DNA from 2 places in the Kitasatospora sp. NPDC048239 genome. Region 2 is predicted to be linked to the other one. Evidence: riboswitches for the same ligand, from Rfam matches in the RefSeq annotation. Region 2 holds a riboswitch; the other holds the start of a gene.
What was found. A riboswitch is a leader RNA that binds a small molecule or an ion and turns the genes downstream of it on or off. The one in region 2 is predicted to bind ZMP and ZTP.
Positions count from the first base shown of each region.

Region 1 (14,205 bases), on a different contig from region 2:
GGCAGGGCGCGCCGCAGTGGATGACCGAGCCGTCGACGTCGCTGATGTCCCGGCCGGCGACCACCCCGGTGAGGTAGTCGGTGTACTGGGCGAGCAGCGGCTGGTCCAGGCCCATGCTCTGGCGGACCGCCGCGACCTGGCCGGAGTCGCAGCGCGGGCCGCAGGCGGCGCGGGCCGGGTCGGCGGGGGCGGCGTAGAAGAGGGCGAAGGCGGCGGCGGAGACCGCGACCAGGACGGCGAGGGCCTGGAGGGTCCGCCGCAGGGCGAAGGAGAGCATGGCCGGTCCGGGGTCGTCGGGGCGGGGGAGGAGGCGGGGGAGGCGGTGCTGCGCGGGGGTGGTGGCGGCCCGGGCCGCGTCAACGGCCGGGGCCACCAAGGGGATCGGGCCTGGCAGGGCCCGGGTGATCAGGGCGATCAGGACTTCAGGTACACCCAGCCCAGGCCGACCGTCCCGTAGATCGGGTGGATGAACGCCCCGCCGAGGTTGCTCCCGTGCAGCTGGTTGATGTTCGGGTAGGCGAACGGCAGCACCGGCAGGTCCTTCATCACGGTCTGCTCCAGCGCGTACAGCTCCTTGGCCTTCTGCCGGGGCTCGCCGATCTGGTTGATCCGGTCGATCTCCTTGTCCACCTCGGCGTTGTGGTACCGGGCGGAGTTGAGGTCGCTGTTGGCGCGGCCGTCGAAGGAGAACGGGATCAGCGTGGAGGGCGTCGGCCAGTCCACCGAACTGGTCTCCTCGAACAGGTCGTACGGGGAGTCGGGGCGGTGCGCCTCGTCCAGCAGGGCCTTCGGGTCGACCGGCTTGGGCACGATGGTGATGCCGGCCTTGGCGAAGCCCTCCACCAGCACCTGGGCGACCCGCTGCCCGTTGGGGGTGTTGGCGTACGCGTAGGTGAGGCCGGCCGGCGCCTGCCCGGCCTTGGCCAGGGCCTGCCTGGCGGCCTCCGGGTCGCCCTCCGGCTTGGCCGGGTACAGGTCGTACTTCTGCCAGTCGACCAGCGCGGGCGAGCTCAGCGTGGTGGCCAGCTCGCCGACCCGGCTGCCGCCCTGGACCTGCCGGGCCTGCTGGCGCGGGTAGGCGAGGTGCAGGGCCCGGCGGACCTCGACGTCCGGCACCCGCTCGTTGTTGACCACGAGCTGGGTGACGAAGGCGCCCTGCCGACCGGAGGCCACCAGCTCCCTGGCCTTCGGGTCGGTGTCGACGGTCTGGTACAGCTCGGGGGAGAGCACGGTGGAGACGGTGGTGGCATCGGCGCCGCCGTCGCGGCCGGAGAGGATCTCCTGGTTGATGTTGAGCGCCTCCTTGCCGAAGCTGAAGACGAACCTCTCCGGGTACTGGGTGCGGATCGGGTCGGTCTCCGGCTTCCAGTGCGGGTTGCGCTCCAGCACCATCCGGGTGTTCTGGACGTGCTCGGCGATCCGGTAGGGACCGCTGGAGAACGGCAGCCGGTCGTAGTCCGTCCCGGTGTCCTTGTCCTTGCGCACCGGCGAGGAGGAGGACTGCGCCGCCATGTACGGCACGTCGGCCTGCGGCTGCGGGAAGTGGAAGACGAGGGTGCGGTCGTCCGGGGTCTCGATCGCGGCGAGGTCGCCGTCCTGCGGGCCGGCGTACTTCTTGCGGGCGTCCTCGTAGCTGGCCTCGCCGGTCAGCCACTGCGGCCAGTACGGCGGGCCGACCTCGTAGCCCTTGCCGAAGCTGCGCTCGATGCCGTACCGGACCTGCTGGGAGGTGATCGGCTGGCCGTCCTCCCAGGCCACGCCCTCCTTGAGCCGGTACGTCCAGGTGCGGCCGCCGTCGGCGGACTGCCCGGTGTCGGTGGCGAGGTCGCCGACCAGCCTGGCCGTGCCGTCCACCACCTGGTACTGGGTCAGCTGCCGGCCCCAGAGCAGCGAGGTGTTGTACGCGGCGCCGGCGTACACCTTCTGCGGGTCGAGGTGGCGGAAGTCGGTGGCGTTGTAGACGTTGACCGTGCCGCCCGCGCGGGCCCCCGGCACGGCGGGGGCGGGGCCGGCGCTCTCCTTCTCGGTGCCGAGCGCGGCGGTCAGCGGGGAGGTGCCCTTGGCGGCGGTGCTCCCGCCGGTGCTGGAGCCCGCGCCGGCCGAGCAGGAGGTCGCCAGCAGCGCGGTGGCGAGGACGGCAAGGGACGGTTTGATCCAGCGCATGGCGAATCTCTCCTTGCCCCGGGATCCGGGGCGGCTAGGTGAAATGGGGAGCCGGGCGAAAAAGAAGGAGGAGGGGAGGGCCGTCAGCGGCCGGCCCGCGGATCGAGCGCATCGCGCACCGCGTCCCCGAGCAGGTTGAAGGCGAGCACGAACAGCAGCAGCGCCACACCGGGGAAGAACATGTACGTCGGGTCGGCCTGGAAGACCTCGGACCCGCGGGCGATCATCCGGCCCCAGTCCGGGACCGGCTCGTTGATGCCGACCCCGAGGAACGAGAGCACCGCCTCGGTGGCGACGAACGTCGGCACCGCCATCGTGGCGTGCACCAGCAGCTGCGCCCGGACGTTCGGCAGCAGTTCACGGAAGACGATATGGAATCCGCTCGCCCCCTGGGCCCGGGCGGACTGCACGAAATCCCTTTCCCTAAGCGACCGCACGGAGGCGCGCAGGGAAAGCGCGAGCGGAATCCAGCCGAACGCGGAGAACACCAGGATCAGGATCAGGAACTGCATCCACTCCGGTTCCGCGGCGCCCGGATCGACCAGCCGGGACTGGATGACCGGACTGAGTGAGAGCAGCAGCAGAAGCGTCGGAAAAGCCAGCAGCACATTCGAGAGGAAACCGAAGAGCCGGTCCGTGATCCCGCCGAGGTAGCCCACCGCGACCCCGGCCAGCACACCGAGCGCGGTGGTGACGGCCGCCGCGGCGAAGGCGATCAGCAGCGAGGTGCGCATGCCGTGGAGCAGCTGGGTGAACACGTCGCGGCCGAGCCCCGGCTCCAGGCCGAACCAGAAGTCCCCGGAGATCCCGCCGTTCGGCAGGACCGGCAGTCCACCATCGCTGAGCAGGCCGGGAGTGTTCTGGCCGTAGTGCTCGACCGGGTTGCGCCCGTACAGCGCGGCGATCAGCGGGGCGGCCAGGGCGAGCAGCAGGAAGAGCAGGACGACGGTGAGGGCGGCGGTGCCGGTCCGGGTGCGGAGGATCCGGCGCAGCAGGCCCTGCGGGGCCGGTGCGGCGGCCGGCGCCTGGGCGGCCGGCTCTGCGACTGTCTCGACCACTGCCATGAGAGGCGTACTCCCCGAATTCTCCGCCGCCCCGTGGGTGAGGGTGCGCTGGTGTGCATTTCCGGACGGGTGCCGGGGGTTTCCCGGCGGCCCGTCGAACGCCATCAGATCGGATGCGCCGGGCGTTTCGCAAATCATTCCGACCCGAACTCTCCGGCAATGTTGCGGGGATTATGACGGCTTCATTCCGCCGCAATACTGCCGTCGCAATAGAACGGACATTCAGTGGCAAAGGGTGCGCCTGGGCGGGCCCTGTCCCGTATGTTGAGATCTCCACCACAGCGCGCCGGGCGTTGGTACGATCCCGGTGAGCCGCGACTGGCGCGCAGGGATGGAATCAACCATCGGGAAGCGGCTCCGTGAATCCTCACGTCAGTTGCCGTGCGCCTGGGCCGTCCGCATCCCGATGAGGAGACAGCCTTGGCCATCCCCGGCACCCCCGACGCCGCACGGCAGCCGCACACCGCCGCGAGCGCCACCGCCAACACCGCCTTCCGCAGCGCCCTCGACGTCGTCCGCGAGGTCGAACCCCGCATCGCCGCCGCCATCGGCCAGGAGATCGAGGACCAGCGCTCCTCGCTCAAGCTGATCGCCAGCGAGAACTACGCCTCCCCCGCCGTCCTGCTCGCCATGGGCAACTGGCTCAGCGACAAGTACGCCGAGGGCACCGTCGGCCGCCGCTTCTACGCCGGCTGCCGCAACGTCGACACCGTCGAGTCCCTCGCCGCCGAGCACGCCCGCGCCCTGTTCGGCGCCGACCACGCCTACGTCCAGCCGCACTCCGGCATCGACGCCAACCTCACCGCCTTCTGGGCCGTGCTCTCCCAGCGCGTGGAGAGCCCCGCCCTCAAGCGCGCCGAGGTCCGCAACGTCAACGACCTCACCGAGGAGGACTGGGCCGAGCTGCGCCGCGAGCTCGGCAACCAGCGGATGCTCGGCATGTCCCTGGACACCGGCGGCCACCTCACCCACGGCTTCCGCCCCAACATCTCCGGCAAGATGTTCGACCAGCGCAGCTACGGCACCGACCCGGCCACCGGCCTGATCGACTACGACGCCCTGCGCGCCACCGCCCGGGAGTTCCGTCCGCTGATCCTGGTGGCCGGCTACTCGGCCTACCCGCGCCGGGTCAACTTCCGCCTCATGCGCGAGATCGCCGACGAGGTCGGCGCGACCCTGATGGTCGACATGGCGCACTTCGCCGGCCTGGTCGCGGGCAAGGTCCTCACCGGCGACCACGACCCCGTCCCGCACGCCCACATCGTCACCACCACCACCCACAAGTCGCTGCGCGGCCCGCGCGGCGGCATGGTCCTCTGCACCTCGGAGCTGGCCGAGCACGTGGACCGGGGCTGCCCGCTCGTCCTCGGCGGCCCGCTCTCGCACGTGATGGCCGCCAAGGCCGTCGCCTTCGCCGAGGCCCGCCGCCCGGAGTTCCAGGACTACGCCCGCCGGGTCGTCGACAACGCGCAGGCGCTCGCCGAGGGGCTGCTGCGCCGCGGCGGCCGCCTGGTGACCGGCGGCACCGACAACCACCTGGTGCTCGCCGACGTCTCCGGCTACGGCCTGACGGGCCGTCAGGCCGAGTCCGCCCTCCTGGACTCGGGCATCGTCACCAACCGCAACTCCGTCCCGCAGGACCCGAACGGCGCCTGGTACACCTCCGGCGTCCGGATCGGCACGCCCGCGCTGACCACCCGGGGCCTGGGCGTCGCGGAGATGGACGAGATCGCCGGCCTGATCGACACCGTGCTGCGCGGCACCACCCCGGCGGCCGGCCCCGGCGGTGCGCCCTCCAAGGCCCAGTACGCGCTGGACGAGGCGCTGCGCGACGGCGTCGCCAAGCGGGCCGCGGACCTGCTCGCGGGCTTCCCGCTCTACCCGGGCGTCGACCTGGTCTGACGGTGGGACCACGTGCGGCCGGACGGCCGCACGGTCGGGTACGCGGGGGTGTGGGCCGGTCGGCCCGCACCCCCGTTGTGCTCGGCGCCGCGGCGCCCTGGGCCGCGGGGCCCCGTGAGCGGGGGAGATCATTCCGGCGGATGGTGACAAACCGGGCGCTAGGCGGCAGGATGGAGAACTGCGTTCGCGTTGCCGTGTTCACCGTCCGGTCGTGAAGTGACGGTCCACGAAACTCTCTCGCCGAAAACCGCCGCACAGCCGATCGCAGAGCTGTAGATTGCAGCGAACTCGGGCGCGTGGGACTACTGTTGCCGTTGGGTTGAAGTGGCGTGGACTCCCTCAGAACGGCAGGCCACCCGGACCGCGGACGAGGTGTTCCCGCCGCCGGAAAGAGTCGTCGAAGAGAGTCCGAGACCGTTCCCGCAGGTCCTCCGTACCGCGTAAGGAGCATCCCAGTGACCGACACCGCGTTGACCGGTGAGCAGCCACGGCTTGTCGAGCCCGCCGTGCTGGACGATGTACCCGGTTGGTTCTGGGACCACGACCGCCATCTCTTCGAATGGTTCCTGAGCCGGCAGGAGAAGGCCGAGCTCACCGGCGACCTGCTGGAGATGGGCGCCTACCTGGGCCGCAGCGCCATCGTGATCGGCGAGCACCTGCAGGACGGCGAGACCTTCACGGTCTGCGACCTCTTCGACTCGGACGCGCCGGACGACGAGAACGCCGCCGAGATGGACATGTCCTACCGCAAGACGCTCACCCGGTCCGCGTTCGAGTCCAACTACCTCTCCTTCCACGAGCGGCTGCCGGAGATCATCCAGGCGCCGACCTCGACCCTGGCCGGCGGCCGGGTGGCGGCCGGCTCGTTCCGCTTCATCCACATCGACGCCTCGCACCTGTACGAGCACGTGGTGGGCGACCTCCAGGTCGCCCGGGTGGCACTGGACCCGCAGGGCGTGGTGGTCCTGGACGACTACCGCTCCGCGCACACGCCCGGGGTCGCCGCCGCGACCTGGGAGGCGGTCTTCAACCACGGCCTCAAGCCGATCGTGCTGACCGAGTGCAAGTTCTACGGCACCTGGGGGGACCCGGACCAGGCCCAGCTGGACCTGCTGCACGGGGTCGACCTGGCCGAGGGCTGTCAGCTCAGCGTGGAGACCCTGAACGGGCGGCGCGTCCTGCGGATCACCGGCACCTCGGAGGGCATCGAGCCGTTCCGCGCCTCCCGCCACTACGACCGGCTGAGCGCCGAGGCCGCCCGTCGTGAGGCGGTCGAGGCCCGCCGCGAGGTCGAGCGGGCCCAGGAGCAGGCCGCCGTGGACCTCGCGGAGCGCCGCGCCCGGGCCGCCGAGCGCCGCCGCCCGACCAACGTCGCCAAGCGCGTCGCCGGGGACCTGCTGCCGCCGGTGGTCACCTCCGCGATCCGCCGCGCCCGCCGGGGCTGAACCCGGCCGGACACACCGCATGCGCCGACCGGGCGGGCCCGGTCGGCGCATGCGTGAATGCCCCGCACCCGGGCCGCATCAGACCCGTGCGGCCTCCGGCTCGCCGGCCGGCCGCTGCGCGTCGTCGCCCGCCGCACCCGCACCCGCAACCTCCGCCGGGGCGGTGAGCTCCTGGCGCACCTGCGCCAGCGAGGGGTTCTGCCAGGCGCTGCGCACCCCCCACCGGTAGAACGCCAACGCGATGACGGCGACGGTCAGCAGGTCCCAGCCCGGCGCCAGGTAGCCGCGCCCGCCGAACTCCGTGCCGCCGGCCCAGGACACGCCGGCCATGACGAACAGGTAGGCGATCACCCAGACGCCGGCCAGCAGGTGCGGCTTGAGCTCCGCCCACGGCCTGCGCAGCTCGTACCAGGCCCAGATCGGCAGACCGGCGGCCATCAGCAGGATGACCTTGCCGGTCAGCGGCCAGCGCGCCCAGTAGAGCACCAGCGAGCCGAACACCATCGCGACCGGGGCGATCACCGGCATCGCCCGCAGCTTCACCGGGCGCGGCAGGTCCGGCGCGAGCCGGCGCAGCGCCATCACGGCGACCGGGCCGGTGATGTAGGAGATGACGGTCGCGACCGAGACGATCTCGGCGAGCGAGCCCCAGCCGCGGAAGACCGCCAGGAACAGGAAGGCGATCAGCAGGTTGAGCAGCAGGGCCGGCCGCGGGATGCCGGTCTTGCGGTCCACCCGGCCGAAGACCGCCGGCAGGTGCCCGTTCTCCTGCACCCCGTGGATCATGCGCGAGGTGGTGGCGGCGTAGATCATGCCGGTGCCGCTGGGGGAGACGAAGGCGTCCGCGTAGAGCAGCAGGGCGAGCCAGTTGAGGCCCCAGGCGATGGACAGGTCGGCCAGCGGCGAGGTGTACCCGAGGCCGCTCCACCCGTTGGCCAGGTCGGCCGTCGGCACCGCGCCCAGGAACGCGACCTGCAGCGCGACGTAGATCACCAGGGCGATCAGGATCGACCCGATCACGGCCTTGGGCAGCGACCTGCCGGGGTTGCGGGCCTCTCCGGCCAGGTTGAGCGGGGACTGGAACCCGTTGAACGCCCAGACGATGCCGGAGACGGCCACCGCCGTGAACACCGCGCTCCAGCCGTTCGGCGCGAAGCCGCCGTGGTCCTGGAAGTGGGCGGTGTCGAAGTGCGCCAGCAGCAGGCTGCCGGCGGTCAGCGCGGGTACGACCACCTTGAACACGGTGATCGCGGTGTTGGTCTTCGCGAACAGCGTGATCGCGAACCAGTTCAGCAGGAAGTACCCGACCAGCAGCACACTGGCCAGCGCCACCCCCGTGATCGTCAGCTCCTCGCCGTCGAACAGCCCCTGCGCCCACCCGAAGTGCCAGGAGCTCATGTACTGCACCGAGGCGGTGGCCTCACCCGGGATCACCGAGACGATGGCGATCCAGTTCGCCCAGGCGGCCAGGTACCCCGCCAGCGACCCGTGCGAGTACTGCCCGTACCGCACCATCCCGCCGGCCTTGGGGAACATCGACCCCAGCTCGCTGTAGGTCAGGGCGATGGTCAGTGCCACCACGGCGCCGATCACCCACGCGACGATCGACGCCGGCCCGGCCAGCCGGGCGGCCCGCTCGGCCCCGAAGAGCCAGCCCGACCCGATGATCGAGCCCAGACCGACAGCGGTGAGGCTGATGGTTCCGAGCGAGCGGCGGTAGTTCTGGTGGGATGCCGTCGTCGACTCAGGCGCGCTCAACTATCAGTCCTCCATCTGGGTAAATTCCGGGCAAACGGGAAACACCCTATGAGGAAGAAACGGGCGAAAGCCTCAGATCGAGCTCAGACCACACCGATCGTTGCTGTCTCGTGTCCGGATATCGGACAACTGTGGACAGGGAAAACAGAAATTCCCCGTGGGCTCCAAGAGCCTCACGGGGAATTCCTTTGGTGTCCGAGGGGGGACTTGAACCCCCACGCCCGATAAAGGGCACTAGCACCTCAAGCTAGCGCGTCTGCCATTCCGCCACCCGGACAGGGTGTGTGCTTCGGGGGTTTCTCTCGGCGCCCCCTTGGCGACAGAGAGAACATTACCAGGGTTCTGGAGTGCTTCTCACCTGCGTTTCTTGGCGGTGGGGAGGCGGTGGGAGCGCCGCCCGACCGCCGGGGGGATCCGGGCCCGACGGGGCCGTGGAGGGAAGGAAGAGGAAGGAAGCGGTCGGGTTGGGCGCGGGGAGCGGTCAGGATCCGACAGGAGTGGTCCGACACGGGCAAGTTGTCGACGCTGCCGCGGCGCCGGGGGTCGCTCTCCTAGCCTCTGTGGACCAAGGGCGCCATGAGCGGAACGCCTGATTCCCGGGGTCGCGGACGAAGGGCGGCTGGACGTGGAGCAGATCAGCGGGGCGGCGAAGGCCGAGCCGAGACGGGGGGCGGCCGGACCGGCCGAGGGGGTGTGGCGGTTCCGGGTGCCGGCCGTGGCGGCCTCGGTGCCGCGGACCAGGCACGCGGTGCGGGACCGGCTGCTGGCCCAGGGGATGGCCGGGGTGCGCTACCAGGAGCTGGTGGACGACCTGCTGCTGATCGTCTCGGAGCTGGTGAGCAACGCGGTGACCCATGCGGCGGAGCTGTCCCCCGAGGTGACCACGGAGCTGCTGGTGCAGCGCGGCTGGGTACGGGTGTCGGTCGAGGACGGCGACCCGTACCGGCCCAAGGCGCTGGAGAGCGACACCGGACGGACCGGCGGACGCGGACTGCTGCTGGTGAAGAGCGTGACCCTGCAGGCCGGCGGGGTCTGCGACGTGGAGCGGACCGGGGAGGGCGGCAAGGTGATCTGGGCCTCGCTGCCCGTCCCCCCGGCGACGGACGCCTAGGGCCCGTCCTCAAACCCGCGTCCGCGGGCCTTCTGCTACCAGTCGTGGCCGGCGATCTCGCGGATCCCCGGCAGGGCCGCCTCGAAGACGGTCTGGAACCAGACCGAGAACGGCCGCTCCGCCTGCAGCTCGCGCAGCTCCTGCGCGCTGACGAAGGCGTAGTCGTCGACCTCGTCCGGTTCGGGCACCACCGGGGCGGTGACCAGGCCGACGAACAGGTGGTTCCACTCCCGCTCGATCAGGCCGGAGGCCTCGTCGGGGAGGTCGTAGCGCACCGTCCCGGCCTCGCAGAGCAGCGCCGGGGCGACGCCCAGCTCCTCGGCGGTGCGCCGGGCGGCCGCCACGAAGGGGCGCTCGTCCGGGTACGGGTGGCCGCAGCAGGTGTTCGACCAGACACCGGGGGAGTGGTACTTGCCGAGCGCGCGGCGCTGGAGCAGCAGCCGGCCCTGCCGGTCGAAGAGGAACACCGAGAACGCCCGGTGCAGCCGGCCGGGCTGCTGGTGGGCCCAGTGCTTCTCGGCGGTGCCGATGGTCGCACCCTCGTCGTCGACCAGCTCCAGCAGGATCTCGGTGGAGACGGAGCCCGGACCCGAGCCGACGGCGGAGTCGGCGGCGGCCGCAGCGGCCGGGAGGTCGGTCTCCACGTCGAGACCGGTGTCGATCTCCGCGCTGAAGTGCGTCGGGTTGGTCGGCGGACTCTGGGGCATGAGGCCTCTTTCGGGGGCGGTCGGAGCACCGGTGGCGTCGGGCTCCAGTCTGCCGTATGGGTGGCGGTGCGTACGGGTCCGACGCACAACGGGGCGGATCATGGCGCTTCAGGGCCGATTCCGGCCATGGGAATAGCAGGAGAGTTCGGTACGCGTTCGGAGTCCGTTCGGTCAGGGGCCGGAAAGCGGCCCGACGCCGGCCGAACGACCACCCCGGCGACACCCCTCCTCCACGGCGATCACGGCGACCCACACCACTCCGCGCCGCTCCACACCGCTTCGCCCCGCCGCGCGACCCCCCGGCCCCCAGCCCCCGCGCACAGCCCCCCGGCCGCGTTCCGGCTGGTCGCCACGGTCGCCTACCATCACATACGACACGGTGCCCGCATCTGCGGCGGGACCGGCGCGCCACCCGAAGGGCTCGACCCCGTGGACGCCGGGCACACCAGCGCACAGCACGACGGATCAGGAGACACCGCATGATCGGCCTCGTTCTGGCAGCCGGCGCCGGCCGCCGGCTGCGCCCGTACACCGACACCCTTCCCAAGGCGCTGGTGCCGGTCGACGGGGAGCGGACCATCCTGGACCTCACGCTCGCCAACTTCGCCGAGGTCGGCCTGCGCGACGCGGCGATCGTGGTCGGCTACCGCAAGGAGGCCGTGTACGACCGCAAGGCGGCCCTGGAGCGGAAGTACGGCGTCAAGCTCACCCTCGTCGAGAACGACAAGGCCGAGGAGTGGAACAACGCCTACTCCCTCTGGTGCGCCCGCGAGCTCTTCGCCGAGGGCCTGCTGCTGGCCAACGGCGACACCGTCCACCCCGCCTCCGTCCAGACCACCATGCTGGAGGGCAACCGCCGCCTCGTCGAGGCCGGCGAGACCCCCGGCATCCTGCTCGCCCTCGACACGGTGAAGAAGCTCGCCGACGAGGAGATGAAGGTCGTCGTCGACCCGGCCACCGGCATGCGGCGGATCACCAAGCTGATGGACCCGGCCGAGGCCACCGGCGAGTACATCGGCCTCACCGTGATCAACCCCTCCGCGGCCGCCGACCTCACCGACGCCCTGCGCGCCACCTACGAGCGCGACCCGCAGCTCTACTACGAGGACGGCTACCAGGAGATGGTCGACCGCGGCCTGCGGATCGCCGTGCAGCCGATCGGCGAGGTCTCCTGGGTCGAGGTCGACAACCACGACGACCTGGCGAAGGCGCGGGAGATCGCGTGCCAGTACTGACCCGGCTGGTTCCGTCGCCGGTCTTCGTCGAGATCCGCGCCGGGGCGCTGGACGCGCTGGCCGGCATCCTCGCCGACCAGCGGCTGTCCGCCTCCGGCCGGATCGCGGTGGCGATCAGCAACGGCTCGGGCACGGTGCTGCGCGAGCGCCTGGAGCCGGCCCTGCCCGGCGCCGACTGGTACAACGTCCAGGACGGCAGCCTGGACAGCGCGGTGCGGCTGGCCGACGAGATGCGCGGCGGCCACTACGACGCCATCGTGGGCCTCGGCGGCGGCAAGATCATCGACGCCGCCAAGTACGCCGCCGCCCGGGTCGGCCTGCCGCTGGTCGCGGTCGCCACCAACCTCGCCCACGACGGCATCTGCTCCCCGGTCTCCACCCTGGACAACGACGCCGGACGGGGCTCCTACGGCGTGCCCGGCCCGATCGGGATCGTCGTCGACCTCGACGTCATCCGCCAGGCCCCGCCCCGCTTCGTCGCGGCCGGCATCGGCGACGTCGTCTCCAACATCTCGGCCTGCGCGGACTGGGAACTCTCCCACGCCGAGACCGGCGAGCCGGTGGACGGACTGGCCGTCGCGATGGCCCGCTCGGCGGGCGAGAACCTGCTGCGACACCCAGGAAACCTTCAGGATCAGGACCTCCTCACGGCCCTCGCGGAAGCCCTGGTACTGTCCGGCATCGCGATGAACATCGCGGGCAGCACCCGGCCCTCGTCGGGCGCCTGCCACGAGATCTCGCATGCCCTGGACGTGCTGTATCCCAAGCGGTCCGCCCAGCACGGCGAACAGGTCGGCCTCGGGGCCGCCTTCGCCAGCTTCCTGCGGGGCGAGCGCGAGCTGACCGGTCTGATCGTGGAGCGCCTGGCGCGCCACGGACTGCCGGTGACCGCGGCTCAGATCGGCTTCACCGAGGCGGAGTTCACCGAAGCGGTGCACTACGCTCCGAACACCCGCCCGGGCCGCTTCACCATCCTTGAGCACCTCGACCTCTCCCCATCAGCAATCAGGGACGCGTACGCCGACTATGTCCAAGCCGTCAACAGCTGACCCCTCCACCACGGGCACCCAGACCGCCACCCCGCCCCCCGTGGACCTGACCCGTCGGCCCTCCATCGAGGAGCTCCGCTCGGTCATCCACCCGGAGGGCATGCTCCAGCGCCGAAGCGCCGAGCACTGGGCGGGCCGCCTGTACATGCGGAAGATCTCGCTGCGGATCACGCGCGTGCTCTCCACCGTCACGGCGATCACGCCCAACGGCCTGACCTACCTGATGATGTTCACCGGCATCCTGGCCGGTGCCGCCCTGGTCGTCCCCGGCATCACCGGCGCCGTCCTCGGCGCCCTGCTCATCCAGGTCTACCTGCTGCTCGACTGCGTGGACGGCGAGGTCGCCCGCTGGCGCCGGCAGACCTCGCTGACCGGCGTCTACCTGGACCGGGTCGGCCACTACATGTCCGAGGCGGCCCTGCTCACCGGCCTCGGCCTGCGCGGCTGCGACCTGTTCCACAAGGCCGGCGACGCCTCGCACTGGGAATGGGCCTTCCTCGGCACCCTCGCCGCGCTCGGCGCCATCCTGATCAAGTCCGAGACGGACCTGGTCGACGTGGCCCGCGCCCGCAGCGGACTGACGGCGGTCGAGGACAGCGCCTCGGTGCCGCGCTCGGCCGGAGTGGCCAAGGCCCGCCGGGCGGCCTCCCTGTTCAAGTTCCACCGCCTGGTGGGCGCCGTCGAGGCCTCGCTGTTCATCCTCGCCGCCGGCATCGCCGACGCCGTCCACGGCGGTCTGTTCTTCACCCGCGTCGCGGTGGTCGTGCTGGCCGCGATCGCCATGCTGCAGACCGTGCTGCACCTGCTGAGCATCGTCCTGTCCAGCAGGCTCCGGTGAGCGCCGTGACGCAACACCCCCGGACCGGCGCCGCCGACTTCCGGCTCGGCGCGGTCATCATCACCATGGGCAACCGCCCGGCCGAGCTGAACGCCCTGATCGAGTCCGTCCGCGCCCAGGAGGGCCCGGCCGTCGAGCTGGCCGTGGTCGGCAACGGCGCCCCGCTGCCGCCGCTCCCGGCGGACGTGCGCGGCGTCGAGCTGCCGGAGAACCTCGGCATCCCCGGCGGGCGCAACGTCGGCATCGAGCTGTTCGGCAAGGACGGCCGGGACGTCGACGCCGTCCTCTTCCTGGACGACGACGGCCGGCTGCCGGGCACCGACTCGGCTCGGCTGCTGCGCGAGGCCTTCGCCGCCGACCCGGAGCTGGGCATCGTCAGCTTCCGGATCGCCGACCCCGACACCGGCGTCACCCAGCGCCGGCACGTCCCCCGGCTGCGCGCCAGCGACCCGCTGCGCTCCTCCCGGGTGACCACCTTCCTGGGCGGCGCCAGCGCCGTGCGCTGCACGGTGTTCGAGCAGGCCGGCCAGCTGCCCGCCGAGTTCTTCTACGCGCACGAGGAGACCGACCTCGCCTGGCGCGCGCTGGATGCCGGCTGGGCCATCGACTACCGGGCGGACGTGGTGCTGCACCACCCGACCACGTCCCCCGCGCGGCACGCCTCGTACTTCCACAACGTGGCCCGGAACAGGGTTTGGCTCGCAAGGCGGAACCTTCCGGCCCTGTTGGTGCCTCTCTACCTGGGAACCTGGTTTCTGCTGACCCTGGCCCGCCGCCCCTCTCCGGAGGCGCTGAAGGCCTGGTGGGGCGGGTTCCGGGCGGGCTGGCGCGAACCCTGCGGTACGCGGCGGCCCATGCGATGGCGTACCGTTTGGCGACTGACCAGGCTGGGCCGACCGCCGGTCATCTGACCGTATGGTCGGGCGGCTATGC
Region 1 is NZ_JBICZP010000004.1:72,437-86,641, reverse strand. It holds gene ACGFZP_RS11715 (ABC transporter permease) at 1-373, opposite strand, end outside; gene ACGFZP_RS11710 (ABC transporter substrate-binding protein) at 415-2,163, opposite strand; gene ACGFZP_RS11705 (ABC transporter permease) at 2,247-3,227, opposite strand; ZMP/ZTP riboswitch at 3,532-3,627, shown strand; gene ACGFZP_RS11700 (glycine hydroxymethyltransferase) at 3,654-5,129, shown strand; gene ACGFZP_RS11695 (class I SAM-dependent methyltransferase) at 5,585-6,574, shown strand; gene ACGFZP_RS11690 (APC family permease) at 6,653-8,332, opposite strand; tRNA gene ACGFZP_RS11685 (tRNA-Leu) at 8,522-8,609, opposite strand; gene ACGFZP_RS11680 (ATP-binding protein) at 8,958-9,443, shown strand; gene idi (isopentenyl-diphosphate Delta-isomerase) at 9,479-10,150, opposite strand; gene ACGFZP_RS11670 (sugar phosphate nucleotidyltransferase) at 10,630-11,385, shown strand; gene ACGFZP_RS11665 (iron-containing alcohol dehydrogenase family protein) at 11,373-12,434, shown strand; gene ACGFZP_RS11660 (CDP-alcohol phosphatidyltransferase family protein) at 12,535-13,272, shown strand; gene ACGFZP_RS11655 (glycosyltransferase family 2 protein) at 13,338-14,183, shown strand.
Region 1: linked by a shared signal. The riboswitch ahead of ACGFZP_RS11700 (glycine hydroxymethyltransferase) and the one ahead of ACGFZP_RS01195 (phosphoribosylaminoimidazolecarboxamide formyltransferase) in region 2 are both predicted to bind ZMP and ZTP.

Region 2 (14,205 bases):
AGCGGCCCGGACCCGGGCGAGTTCGTCCCGCACCAGCGTCACCGTGTCGGCGAACCGGGGCCGGTCGGCGTGGGCGAGCCCGGGAACCCCGTTGGACACCGCGCACAGCTCGCGGTGCAGCCGGGCCTCCAGCTGCTCGCCGAGCTCGAAGTAGGAGAGGTGCGCGAAGTGGCCGAGCATCAGCTCGGCCAGCAGCAGCCCCGCGGCGGCCAGGGCGGCGACCGTGGCGGCGCCGCCGTGGCCGGCGAGGGACTCGTCGGTGAGGCGGCGCAGTGCCACCGCGATGCCGGGGGTGGCGAGGTATCCGAGCAGCAGGAGGACGGCCGACACCACCAGTCGGCGACGGCCGTGTCGAAGGGCGAGTCCGCCCAGCAGCCGGGCGGCGCGCAGCATCAGGCTCATCGGGCGGACTCCAGGGTCGGCGGTGCGGTTTCCCCGGTCCCGGCCTCGGGACCGGGCCCGGCCTCGTCCTCGGGACCGGTCCCGGCCTCGTCCGCGGGCCCGGGCACGGACTCGGCCTCGGTCCCGGGCGCGGTCCCGGCCTCGTCCTCGGCCTCGCCGAAGCGGGCGGCCTGGAGCCGGAAGAGCCGGGCGTACTCGCCGTCCCGGGCCAGCAGTTCCCGGTGGGTGCCGCGCTCGGCGACCCGGCCGCCGTCCAGCACGACGATGTGGTCCGCCCGTCGCACGGTGGAGAAGCGGTGCGAGATGACGACGCTGGTCAGGCCCTCGGTGAGGGCCAGGAAGCGGTCGAAGAACTCGCTCTCGGCGCGTACGTCGAGCTGGGCGGTGGGCTCGTCCAGGACGAGCACCCGGGCGCCCGCCTCGACGGCGTAGAACGCCCGGGCCAGCGCGATGCGCTGCCACTGGCCGCCGGAGAGGTCCTGCCCGCCCGTGTAGCGCTGGGAGAGCACGGTGTCCAGGCCCTGCGGGAGGCCTTCGATCAGCGCCCGGGCGTCCGCGCGGTCGATCGCGGCGTCCAGCGCTGCGGCCAGGGCGGCGGCCGACAGCCCCTCGGCGAGGTGGGGCGCGCCCATGGTGATGTTCCGACGCGCGGTCAGTTCGTAGCGGATGTAGTCCTGGAAGATCACCGCGAGCCGGCTCTGCCAGGCGTCGGCGGCGATCGTCCGCAGGTCCACGCCGTCGACGGTGACCCGGCCGGAGTCCGGCTCGTAGAGCTTGGTGAGCAGTTTGACCAGGGTGGTCTTGCCCGCGCCGTTGAGGCCCACGATGGCGGTGGACCGGCCGGCCGGGAGGTCGAGGTCGAGGCCGTCGAGGACGGTGCGGCCGCTGCGCGGGTAGCCGAATCCGACCTTCTCGAAGCGGATGGCGGCCGTCGGCCCGGCGGCGGGTTCCACCGCCGCCCTCCCCTCGGGGACCGGTGCGGCGGACCGCGCGGTGGCCGACCCGGTCTGCCGCTCGAAGTCGCGGAGCGCGTGGAAGGCCTGGAGCCCGAACTGGGTCTGGGCGTCGCTGTCGGGGAAGTAGACGCCGAAGCGCATCGGCACCAGGGCGGTCTGGAGGGCCAGCGCGAGTCCGAACAGCCCCAGCTCGCCGTCGAGGGCCTGCCGGACCACGGCCAGCAGCAGCACGACCGCGCCTGCCAGCCCGGCGGCGGTGAACCAGAGGAACGGGGCGAACAGCAGCCGCCGCCGGGCCTTCCAGAGCGTTCGCAGGAAGCGGTCGCTCCGCGCGTCGTGCCGGGCGGCCAGCCAGTCGAAGATGCCCAGGATGCGGATCTCCTTGGCCGCCGACGGGCCCGATCCGAGCTCCCGCAGGTAGGCCAGCTCCCGCCGCCGGGCACCGAGGCCGCGCCACATGTCGGCGAACCGGGCGAGCGAGCCGCGCTGGCCGAACCGGACCAGCAGGGCGGTCGCCCCGGCGGCCAGCGCCGGCCAGGGGCCCAGCACGAACGCCAGCAGCACCACGGCGCCCGCCAGTTGGCCGTACCGCGCGACGAGGGCCAGCAGGCCTGCGACCGCGTCGCCGGGGGTCAGCGTGGTGCGCTGGAAGGCCTCGCGGGCGTTCCCGAGCAGGGTGAGGACGGCCGGATCCTCCAGCGCGGCGACGTCCGCCCCGGCCAGCGAGGCGGACATCATCCGCCCGGCGCAGTGGACGTCGACCCGGCGGACGACCACCCTGGCCAGGTACTGCTGGAAGGGGGCGAGGAGCTGCTGGAGCACGAGCGCCGCGACCCCCAGCGCGAACGGGGTGAGCAGGCCGCTCCAGTCCCGGTCGGACGGGTCGAGCGCGGCGGGCACCCGGGAGATCACCTCGGCCATGCCGACCACGAAGCCCAGCGGCAGCAGCCCGAGCACCAGGTTGAACAGCGCCGTCGCGGCGACCGTCGCCCGGCCGGCGGCCGGCATCAGCCCCAGGATGGGCAGCCACTGCCCGGTGCGGCGCGCCAGGAACGCGCGCAACGGGGTGGCGGTTGCTTCGGGCACAGGAGCCCCTTCGTGGTCGGGCGGGTCGGCGGGCCTGCGGTGCGGAGGGCCTGTCGGGTCGGCGGGCCTGCGGTGCGGAGGGCCTGTCGGGTCGGCGGGCCTGCGGGGCCGAAGGCCGGGACCCCGCCATCCGCCGGGCCGTCCGAACCGCGGCCGGCGGATGGCGGTCTGCGAGGGGTTCGGCCACGACGCCTTCCGGCCCGAACGGCGCCGCGCCGGTCCCCCCGGTCCCGCCCGGGGTCCGGGTCGGCCCCCAGAGGCCGCGGGGCGGGGGTGGGCATCGCTTCAGGGGCCCGCGGTACGGGCGGTGCGGCGTCGGCCGGCCGCTCACCCGGGGTCGGGGGGATCGCCGGACGGCAGCACCGAGCCACGGACGCTAGCAGCGCGCCGACGAGGTTGTCCAGACCAGTCAGAGGCCCCGTCGAACGCCCCGACCAGGCCGTTCGCCACCTCAGTTCCGGTTCATCAGATGGCAGTTGAAAGATCGAAAGGCTTTGACCTATGTTTCCCAGCGCCGACCGACCAGGCGTCGGCCGACGGCCCGACCGACAGTCGGCGCGACGGTCGGCGCGACCGACGACGGACCCCAGGAGGCCCCGCGTGACCATCCCGGCCGAGGGCCCATCCCCGGCGCGGATCATCGCTCCGCTGCTCCGTATTCCGCATTCCCAGCGGGTCTTCCGACTGCCGCCGTCCGCACTGAAGCGGAGCTACGGAATGACCGGGGAGATCGTCGACCAGCTCGTCGGTCTCGGCCTGCCGCACCTGGCCACCCCCGAGGGCCCGCTCTTCGACGAGGACGACATCGCCTCGGTGTCGCTCTACCTCCGGCTGCCCTCCGCCAGGCGCGGCGTGATGACCTACTGGGTCCGCGCGCTGCGCCGCCTCGGCACGGCCGGGGCACCGCCCGTCCACCGGGTCGACGTCGCCGCCGGCTGCCCCGATCCCGGGCACGAGGGCGCGTGCCGGTACACGCTCGCGCTCGGCGACGGCCCGCCGCGCGCCCAGGACGCCCGCCGGGACGCCACCGGGCCGCTGGCCTCCCTGGCCGTCCGGGCGGCGGGCCGGCCCCGGGAGCTCCCCGCCGCGGTCCGCGAGGTGCTGCGCGTCTTCCAGGACATCGACTACTACCTGCTGCCCGGGACGGCCGCCGCCGAGCCGGGACTCATGCAGCGCACCGGGATCGGCGACTGCATCCTGATGGCCCGGGCACTGGTGGACGAGGCGCTCGGCCGGGGCATGGACGCCCGCGTCGCGTCCGGGCTCATCGTCGCCGTCCCGTTCTCCTCCGCCCACACCTGGGCGGAGTTCCAGGTGGCCGGCGAGTGGCTGCCGGTCGACCCGCTGCTGCCCAAGGCGCTCTCCGCCTGGGGGGTGCCGGGCGCCGCCGACTGGCCGCCGACGCTGTCCCCGGTCGGCCTGTTCCACCGGCTCGGCGGGCAGCCCCGTCAGCTGGTCACCCACGGCGGGGAGCCCTGCGGGTTCTCGCTGCGCACCAGGGAGGAAGCCGCTTGAGGCAGCTTCACGAGGTGCTCGCCCGGCAGGCCGCGGCGACGCCCGCGGCCCCCGCCGTGGAGGCCGCCGACGGCGGGTACAGCTACCGCGAACTGCTGCTGGCCGCCGAATCCGTGGCGGACCTGCTGGCCCGGAACGGCGTGGCGCAGGGCGACCGCGTCCTGCTGCACGGCGCCAACTCCCGCGCCCTCGCGGCCGCCGTCTACGGCTGCTCCCGGGCCGGCGCCGTGTTCGTACCGCTGCACCCGGGCATCCGGCCGGCCCAGCTGGCGCACATCGCCCAGGACTGCACCCCCGTGCTCGCCCTGGTCGATCCGGAGCTGTCAGCGGCCCACCGCGGCTCCGGGGTGCCCGTCCTCGCACTGGGCACGCCGGCGGCGCCGCCCGGAGCGGCCGCCCGGTCCGGCCCGCCGGAGCCCCGGTACGACCCGGACCGCCCGGCCGCGCTGATCTACACCTCGGGGAGCACCGGTGCGCCCAAGGCCGTGGTGTCCCCGCACGCCCCGATGCTGTTCGCCGCGCGGGCGATCGCCGAACGGCTCGGCTACCGCGGCGACGACACCGTGTTCTGCGCACTGCCGTTCTCGTTCGACTACGGGCTCTACCAGTTGCTGCTGTCGACCCTGGCGGGCGCCCGGCTGGTGCTCCCGCCGCCCTCGGACACCGGGCCGCGCCTGCTGAAGGCGCTCACCGCCTGCGGCGCCACCGTCCTGCCGCTGGTGCCCAGCATGGCCGCCGCCCTGGTGCAGCTGGTCGGCCGGGCGGGGCTGCCGCCGGACCGGGTGCGCCTGGTGACCAGCACCGGCGCCGCCTTCACCGAACCGCTGGCCGACGCCCTGCGGCGGGCCCTGCCCGACGCCGGGCTCGCCCTGATGTACGGCCTGACCGAGTGCAAGCGGGTCTCGATCCTGACGCCCGGCGAGCTCGACCTGCGGCCGGGTTCGGTCGGCCGTCCGCTCACCGGGACGGGCTGCCTGGTGGTGGACGCCGGGGGCCGTGCGGCGGCGCCCGGCGAGGAGGGGGAGATCGTGGTCCGCGGACCGCACCTGATGGCCGGCTACTGGCGCGCGCCGGAGCTGACGGCCGCCCGGTTCCACACCGGGCCGGACGGCACGGCCGAGCTGCACACCGGCGACTTCGGCTGGATGGACGCGGACGGCTACCTCTACGTGAAGGGCCGCACCGACGACATCTACAAGCAGAACGGGTTCCGGGTCGGCGCGATCGAGGTCGAGCGGTCCGCGCTGGCCGTCCCCGGCGTCGCCCAGGCGGCCGTCCTCCCCCCGTCGGACACCAGGCCGGCCTGTCTGTTCCTGGTGACCGACCGCACCCTGGCGGAGTTCGTCCACGGCCTGGGCGACCACCTGGAGCAGTACAAGGTGCCGCCGCTGATCCGCATCGTGGCCGGGCTGCCGCTCACCGCGCACGGAAAGGTCGACCGCGGGCGGCTGGCCGCCCTGCTGGACGGCGGCCCGTGACCGGGCGCCGGCCGCCACCCGGTCCGTCCCGACGTGCCAACTTTCCTTGATCGATGAGCCGTTGCCCCCGGTCGCGGCTGAGGATATGGTCCTTCCCGGCCGCGACTGGCGAACAGTGGAGCACCACAGGGGAGCGGCCCCCACACGGAGCCGACGTCGATCGCCTGGGCGTCTTCCCCAGTTGTCCCGTCATCTGAGGAGACCCACGTGGACATGCGCTACGGCATCAACCCCCAGCAGGCGGCGGCGCGGGCCGTCCCGGTGAACCCCGACCGCCTGCCGCTGCGGGTCCTGCAGGGCTCGCCCTCGTACATCAACCTGCTGGACGCCCTCAACTCCTGGCAGCTGGTACGCGAGGCCGCCGGCACCCTCGACCGGCCGGCCGCCGCCTCCTTCAAGCACGTCTCCCCGGCCGGCGCCGCGCTGGCGGGCGGGATCGACGAGGCGACCGCCCGGCTGTACGGCGTGGACGCCGACTCGGTGGGCGAGCTCACCAGCGCCTACCTCCGGGCCAGGGACGCCGACCCCAAGTCCTCCTACGGCGACTTCGTGGCCGTCTCCCACGAGGTGGACGTCGAACTGGCCGAACTGCTCGCCAGGGTCGTCTCGGACGGCATCGTCGCCCCCGGCTACGCCCCGGGCGCGACGGAGATCCTGGCGAAGAAGAAGAACGGCCGCTTCCTGGTGATGGAGGCGGACCCGGCCTTCGAACCCCCGGAGCAGGAGAACCGCGACGTCTTCGGCCTGCGCCTCACCCAGGACCGCGACACGACCGCGCTCACCCCCGACCTGCTGGCGGACGTCCACGTCGGCACCCTGCCCGAGGAGGCCAGGACCGACCTGCTGCTCGGCCTCGCGGTGCTGCGCTACACCCAGTCCAACTCGGTCTGCTACGTGCGGGACGGCATGGCCCTGGGCATCGGGGCGGGCCAGCAGTCGCGGGTGGACTGCACCCGTCTCGCGGGCGCCAAGGTGGACACCTGGTGGCTGCGCCGGCACCCGCTCGTGCAGGGCCTCGCGTTCCGGCCCGAGGTCCGCCGCCAGGACCGGGTGAACTGGCAGATCCGCTTCATCGAGGGCGATCTGACGGCGGACGAGCGCGCGCGCTTCCACGAGGCGGTCGAGACGGAGCCCGGTGGGCTCGGCGCGGCCGAGCGGGCCGACTGGCTCGCCCGGCTGAGCGGCGTGTCCTTCGTCTCGGACGGCTCGCTGCCGTTCCGCGACAACGTCGACCACGCCCGCCGGCACGGGGTCACCAGCATCGCCGAGCCCGGCGGGTCCATCCGGTCCGGCGAGGTCGAGGACGCCTGCCGGGAGCACGGCATCGCCCTGGCCAGGACCGGCCTGCGGCTGTTCCACCACTGATCCGACCGGCCACGCCACCGGGGCGCCGCGCACTTCCGCGCGGCGCCCCGGTGGCGTTTCGGGACGGGACCGACCGGCCTCCCCGAAGCCTGACGCCGATGGCAAACCCCCTGGTTCCAGCGCGAGTTGGCGCGTCGGTGGACGCCCACCGGCCTGTACTTGAACAGCCGATCCGATTACCTTGATCAAATGGGCGGTGGCCGTTGCCCCACGAGGCCGGCCACCCCCTCGCGGCCCGCCCAGGGCCTGCACCCGACGCGCCGCGTCCGGGCCGCCCCACCGGACGGCGGGACATCCCCGCCCCCCGGTGACGCCACACCGTGACCCGCCCGCCGGTTCCCACCGGTCGGCCGATCGCGCCCATCCGCCTGCCCGCGCAGTCGCCCATCCCCGGAGAGACCCGTGACCGCCACCGCCCCCACCGACCCCGCCGCGCCGGCCGTACCGGCCGCCTGGCAGCAGCAGGACAACGCCCTGGTTCGGGTCTTCGAACCGTCGACCTTCCCCGAACTCCTCGCCACGGTAAGCCGTGTGGAGCAGGTTGCGGAGGCCGCCAACCACCACCCCGACATCGAGATCCGCTGGCGCCCGCCGGTCCGCACCCCGCAGGACGACCCCGCCGTGAAGCTGCCGGCCGTGCTCTCGCTCACCTTCCGCTGCAACACCCACACCCTCGGCGCGGTCACCGCGGCGGACGCGGCCCTGGCCGCGTCCATCGAGACCGCCCTGACCCCCGCCGGCTGAGCCCCGCCGACCGAGCCCGAGAGGAGAACGCACCGTGTCCGCAGGAACCACCACCACCGTCGGCCCCCTGGACATCCACTGGGGGAGCCGCACGTACATCCTGGCCATCATCAACGCCACCCCCGACTCCTTCAGCGGCGACGGCGTCTACGCCACCCCGGCCGCCGAGGCCCAGGCGATCAGGATCGCGGCCAGGGCGCTGGCCGACGGCGCCGACGTGGTCGACATCGGCGGCGTGCCCACCTTCCCCGGAGCCGCCCCGGTGCCGTGGGAGGAGGAGCGCGCCCGGGTCGCCCCGATCGTGCGGGCCGTCAGCGCCGAGGTCCCGGTCGCCGTCTCCGTCGACACCTGCCAGGCCAGGGTCGCCGAGGCCGCCCTCGACGCCGGCGCCCACATGATCAACAGCTGCTGGGGGCTGCGCACCACCGACGGCGGCTGGAACGCCGACCTCGCCAAGGTGGTGGCCGAGCGGGAGGTCCCGCTCGTCCTGACCCACAACCGCAGGTCGGTCGCCGTCACCGGGCCCAACGGCGGCTACTGGCTGGACGCCGGCTACCGGGACGTGCTCGCCGAGGTGATGGCCGACCTGCGCGAGCAGCTCGCCTACGCCCAGGAACAGGGCATCGCCGCCGACCGGCTGATCGCCGACTTCGGCCTCGGCATGGGCAAGGCACCCGCGCAGAACCTCGTGCTCTTCCGGAACCTCGCCGCCATGCGCGAACTCGGCGCCCCGGCCCTGCTGTCGCACTCGCGGAAGAACTTCATCGGCGAGGTCGTCGGCGGCACCCCGGCCGAGCGCGACGGCGCCACCGTCGCCACCACCGGCCTCGGCATCGCCGCCGGGGTCGACATGCTGCGCATCCACAACGTGCCGCTGAACAAGCAGGCCGCCCTCATGTGCGACCGGCTGCTGCGCGCGCAGCCCACCCCCGCGGGCTGAGCACCCGCCACGTCCGGGCCGCCAGGCCCCCTGCCCCGAGAGGAACCCATGCCTGTCGCTGGAACAGCCGAACCGACGGTCATCCCGGCCGTCCCCGAGCAGCACATCCACGTCGCCCGGGGCGGCGCCGCCCCCGACCTGGCAGCGGCGGAGGAGGCCGCCGGGCACTTCCTCGCCGCCCTCGGCGTGCCGACCGACTCGGAGAGCCTGCGCAACACCCCGCGCCGGATGGCGAAGGCGTACGCGGAGCTGTTCTCCCCCCGCCCGTTCGACCTCACCACGTTCCCCAACGACGAGGGCTACGACGAACTGGTCCTGGCCCGGCGCATCCCGCTGCGCTCGGTCTGCGAGCACCACCTGCTGCCGTTCGTCGGCGTCGCCCACGTCGGCTACCTGCCGAAGGACCGGATCCTCGGCCTCTCCAAACTGGCCCGAGTGGTGGAGCACTTCGCGTGCCGCCCGCAGGTCCAGGAGCGGCTCACCAAGCAGATCGCCGACTGGCTCGACACCCGCCTCGCCCCCAAGGGCGTGGGCGTGGTCATCGAGGCGGAGCACACCTGCATGACCCTGCGCGGCGTCCGCGCCGGCGGCACCGACACGGTGACCTCGACCCTGCTCGGCACCCTGCGCGACGACGCGCGGTCGCGCCAGGAGTTCCTGGCACTGACGCAGCACTGACGCAGCACTGACTCAGCACCGCCGCAGCACCGACCATCCGCCGACCGGCCGCAAGCCGCCGCGTCCGGCCCACCACGAGGGGTCCTCACCATGACCACCGCACTGGACTACACGAGCATGTTCCGGCTGGACGGCCGCCGGGCCGTCGTCCTCGGCGCCGGCAGCGGCATCGGCCGGGAGGCCGCCCGGGCGCTGGCCGCCCAGGGGGCGGAGGTGATCTGCGCCGACCTCGACCCGGCCTCGGCCGAGCAGACCGCGAAGGAGGCCGGACCGGCGGCCAGCCCGCTGGAGTTGGACGTCCTGGACCGGTCGGCGCTGACCCGCGCGGCGGAGCGGCTCGGCGACGTCGACGTGCTGGTGCTCACCGCCGGCACGCACGTCCGCAAGCGCCTGCTCGACTACTCCGCCGAGGAGTTCGACCGGGTCGTCACGCTCAACCTCCGGGGGGCCTTCGACGTCATCCGGGCCTTCGGCGGCCCGATGGCGGCCCGGGGAAGCGGCAGCATCATCGGGTTCTCCTCGATGCGCGCGGTGGCCCTCGAACCCGGCCAGGGCGTCTACTCGGCGAGCAAGGCCGGGGTGACCCAGCTGCTGCGGGCCGCGGCGACCGAGTTCGGGCCGAGCGGTGTGCGGGTCAACGCGATCGCCCCCGGAATCGTGGAGACGCCGCTCACCGCGCAGATCATGGCCGAGCCCGACTGGTACCGGGCGTACGCCGAGAAGAGCGTGCTCAACCGCTGGGCCCGCCCGGAGGAACTCGCCGGCGCCGTGGTCTACCTCGCCTCGGACGCGTCGACCTTCGTCACCGGCGCGGTGCTCGCGGTCGACGGCGGGTGGACCGCCGCCGACGGGCGCTTCGAACCGCCGTCCAAGTGACCGGACCGAGGTCCGGCCGTACCGAGCTCCAGGAGAACCCATGGACGTCGTCCCGGGCGCGAACAGCGCCGAACCCGAGGTCGAGGCACTGGCCGGCCTGGTGCCCCTGCTGCGCCGGCACGCCGCCGAGACCGAGCGGCACCGCCGCCTCGTCCCCGCCGTGGTGGACGCCCTCACCACGGCGGGGCTGTTCGGCCTGGCCGTCCCCGAGCGCCACGGCGGGCGGCAGGCCGGCCTCCCCACCCAGGTGCGGGCGCTCGCCGAGCTGGGCCGGGGGTGCGCCTCCACGTCCTGGACGGCGTCCATCTACCTCACCGGCGGCTGGTTGACCGGCCTGTTCCCCGACCGGGTGGCGGCGGAGGTGTTCGCCGTCCCGGCCGCCCGGATCTCGGTCAGCCTCAGCCCCACCGGCGTCCTGGCGGACGGACCGGGCGGACCCCGGCTGACCGGCCGCTGGGGGTTCAACACCGGTGTGCCGGACGCCCACTGGGACATCCTGGGGGCACTTCGGCAGGCCCCCGACGGCAGCCGCGAACACGTCCTGGTGCTGGTGCCCACCGCCGATCTGTCGGTCCACGACGACTGGTACGCCTCCGGCCTGCAGGGCACCGGGAGCAACACCGTCGAGTGCGCGGACCTGGCCGTGCCGGCCGAGCGGGTGCTGCCCTTCCCGGTCGGTGCGACGCTGCCCGGCGGCGACCCGCAGGCCGCCCCCGCCGCACCCCGGTACGAGGTCTTCCCGCTGTTCTCGACCCTCAACGTCGGCACGCCGCTCGGCATCGCCCGGGCGGCGGCCGAGTTCCTGGTCGAGCGGGCCCCCGGCCGGCAGATCACCTTCAGCCCGTACCCGGACCAGAGCCTCGCCCCGCTGACCCACCGCCAGCTCGGCGAGGTCGGCCTCAAGCTGCGGCTGGCCGGGCTGCTGGCCGACGACCTGGCGGAGCGCACCGAGCGCCTGGGCGCCGCGCACACCGCGCACGCGCTCGCCGAGCGCGCCGCTGCCCGGTCGTCCGCCGCGTACGTCGCCAAGCTCTGCCACGAGGCCGTCGAGATCGTCTGCTCGGCGAGCGGCGCCTCCTCCATCCGGTCCGAGGTACCGGTGCAGCGGATGCGGCGCGACATCCAGGCACTGTGCCTGCACGCGGCGCTCAACCCGGACACCGCGCTGGAGCTCCAGGGCCGGATCGCCCTCGGCCTGGACCCGCAGAGCAACTTCCTCTGACGCCGCTTCCTCTGACGCCGCGCGCCCGACCTTCATCCACCCCGCTCAGGAGGCGGCTTTGACCATCCCGACACCCGCCGCGTCCCCGGACGCCGTCGCCCGGTACCACGAGAACGGCTGGTACCCGGCCGGGTTCGCCCTCGACCGCGACTCGGTGGCCGCCGTCCGCGGCCGGATCACCGAACTCGGCGGCCACCGCCGCCCCGAGGTCGTGCACGAGAAGCAGGGCGGGAGCACCCGGGCCGTCCACGGCTGCCACACCTGGGACGAGCTGTGCGCCGCGCTGGTCCGGCTGCCGGAGCTGGTCGGCCTGGCCGAGTCGCTGCTCGGCGGACCGGTCTACGTCTACCAGTTCAAGGTCAACTTCAAGCAGCCGTACGAGGGCGCCGCATGGCCGTGGCACCAGGACTACGCGTTCTGGCGCGAGGAGGACGGCATGCCCCGGCCCGACGCGGTGAACATCGCCATCGCGCTGGACGACGCGCACGAGGGCAACGGGCCGCTGACCGTGATCCCCCGGTCCCACCGGCTCGGCCTGCTGGACCTGCCCGCGCCGACCGCCCGCTCCGGCGACTGGCGCGACCACGTGTCCGCCGACCTCGCGTACACCGTCTCCCCCGACCTGGCCGCCCGGCTCGGTGCCGAGCACGGCACCGAGCTGCTGGTCGGCCCGGCCGGCACGGTGCACGCCTTCCACCCGAGCATCGTCCACTCCTCGACCGACAACCTCTCGCCCGACCGCAGGGCGCTCCTGCTCATCACCTACAACGCGGTGGCCAACGCCCCGGCCGCGCCGACCAGGCCGGAGTTCCTGGTGGCGCGCGACACCGCCCCCGTGGTGCCCGCGGCCGACGCCCGGCTCACCCTGCGCCGGGCCGGGTGACGGCATGACCGCACCGACGGCGCGCCCGTCCGCGCCCACCCGCGTCGACCTGCTGCGGCGCAGCGCGGCGCAGCGGCCCGACCACGTGGTGCTGGCGACGGTGGACGGCCCCGCACTGACCTACGCCGAGTGGGACGCCCGGTCGGACGCGCTCGCCCGCCACCTGTCCGACCACGGCGCCGCCCCGGGCGGCCGGATCGCGCTGGTCTTCCCCGAGGACCAGTGGGTGTCGTTCGCCTGCTGGCACGCGGCGGCGCTCAAGGCCGGCGCCACGGTGCTGCCGGTGTCGGCCCGCTTCACGGCGGCCGAGATCGCCGGGCTGCTCGCCGCCGTCCGGCCCTCGCACGTGGTCTGCGCCGAGCGGCCCGACGCCCTCACCGTGGACGCGGTCTGGCTGGACAGCGCCACCGTCCCGGCCGCGGACGGGCCCGCGCCGCCGCGGGTGCCGGTGGCCGAGGTGTCCGAACTCGTCTGCACCTCGGGCACCACCGGGCGCCCGAAGATCATCGCGTGCTCGGAGGCCAACCTCCTCGCCCCGCTCGCCGTCGACCAGGCGTCCGGTCTGGTCGTCCCCACCGGGCCCGAGCGCTCGCTGCACTCCACGGTGATCGGCACCGCCGGCGGCCAGCGCATCCTGAACGGCGCCTACATCGGCGGCGGGAGCAGTTACATCGCGCTGCCGGACCCGGCCCCGCGCCGCCTGCTGGAGGCCGTCGACCGGTACCGCCCCGACCGGATCGGGCTGGTGCCCGCCTCGGCGGCCGCCCTCGTGGAGGCCGACACCGGCGGCTACCGCCTCGACAGCGTGCGCGTGGTGACCGTCTCCACCGCGGCCGCCACCGCCACCCTGCTGACCGCCGTCCAGCGGCTCTTCCCGCTCGCCGGGGTCGTCCGGATGTACGGGGCCACCGAGATCCTCCCGGCCGGCGCGGCGATGCTGTTCGACCCCGCGCTGCCCGAGGCCGTGGGCGCCCCGGTCGGCCGGACCCTGGTCTCGATCCGCGACGAGGACTTCGCCGAACTGCCGCCGGGCGCCACCGGCCTGGTCTGGCTGCGGTACGCCGGGGCTCCGGCGCGCCGGCTGTGGGTGTCCCCCGAGGACGTCCGGGACCTCGACCGGGAGGGCTGGCTGTGGGCCGGGGACCTCGGGTCCGTGGACGCCGCCGGACTGCTGCGGATCGACGGCCGGGCCGACGACGTGCTGAACGTCGCCGGCATGCGGGTCTCACCGGGCGAGATCGAGGCCGTGCTGGCCGAGCACCCGGCCGTCGTGGACCTCGCCGTCCACGGCGAGCCGGACGGCGCGGCCGGTGACCGGGTCGCCGCCGTGGTGGTCGCCCGCCGGCCGGTGGAGGCCGCCGAGCTGCGCCGGTTCGCCGCGCAGCGGCTGGCCCGGCACAAGGTCCCCTCGGTGGTGCGGTTCGTCCCGGCCCTGCCGCGCGGGGCCACCGGCAAGGTGCGGCGGCACCTGCTGGCCGCGTCGGCCGCCGTGCCGACCGGACCCGCCCCGGTGCCGACCGTGCCCGCCGCCGGGGCGGCCGAGCCCGGCCCGGCGGCCTTCCTGCGCGCGGTCTGGGCCGAGCACACCACCGACGACCCGGGCGTGGACGCCGGCTTCTTCGACCTCGGCGGCACCTCGGTCGGCGCCATGCTGATGCTGACCCGGATCGAGGAGGAGTTCGCGGTCGAGCTGCCCGCCGAGGCCCTCTACACCCACCCCACCCTGGCCGGGTTCACCCGGTTGGTGGCAGAACTCACCGAGGGCGCGGTACCGCTCCCCCCGGCGACAGGAGAAGAGCCGTGCTGAACCCCGACGCGGGCGACGCGGTAAGCCCCCAGGACCTCTACGACGCCGTCCTGGCCTCCTCGCGGCCCCGCCACTGGGACGAGGAGTTCGACCTGGAGCGGGTCCGCCGGCTGATGGCGGTCCTGGGCGACCCCCACCGCGGGCTCCCGGTGGTCCACGTCGGCGGCACCGCCGGCAAGGGGTCCACGGCCCGCATGATCGCCGAGATGCTCCAGGCCGGCGGGTACCGGGTCGGCCTCTCCACCAAGCCGCA
Region 2 is NZ_JBICZP010000001.1:264,823-279,027, reverse strand. It holds gene ACGFZP_RS01215 (ATP-binding cassette domain-containing protein) at 1-402, opposite strand, end outside; gene ACGFZP_RS01210 (ABC transporter ATP-binding protein) at 399-2,444, opposite strand; gene ACGFZP_RS01205 (transglutaminase domain-containing protein) at 3,045-3,959, shown strand; gene ACGFZP_RS01200 (class I adenylate-forming enzyme family protein) at 3,956-5,437, shown strand; ZMP/ZTP riboswitch at 5,529-5,614, shown strand; gene ACGFZP_RS01195 (phosphoribosylaminoimidazolecarboxamide formyltransferase) at 5,597-6,802, shown strand; gene ACGFZP_RS01190 (4a-hydroxytetrahydrobiopterin dehydratase) at 7,205-7,546, shown strand; gene folP (dihydropteroate synthase) at 7,581-8,486, shown strand; gene folE (GTP cyclohydrolase I FolE) at 8,535-9,164, shown strand; gene ACGFZP_RS01175 (SDR family NAD(P)-dependent oxidoreductase) at 9,255-10,040, shown strand; gene ACGFZP_RS01170 (acyl-CoA dehydrogenase family protein) at 10,081-11,262, shown strand; gene ACGFZP_RS01165 (phytanoyl-CoA dioxygenase family protein) at 11,321-12,145, shown strand; gene ACGFZP_RS01160 (AMP-binding protein) at 12,150-13,952, shown strand; gene ACGFZP_RS01155 (bifunctional folylpolyglutamate synthase/dihydrofolate synthase) at 13,946-14,205, shown strand, end outside.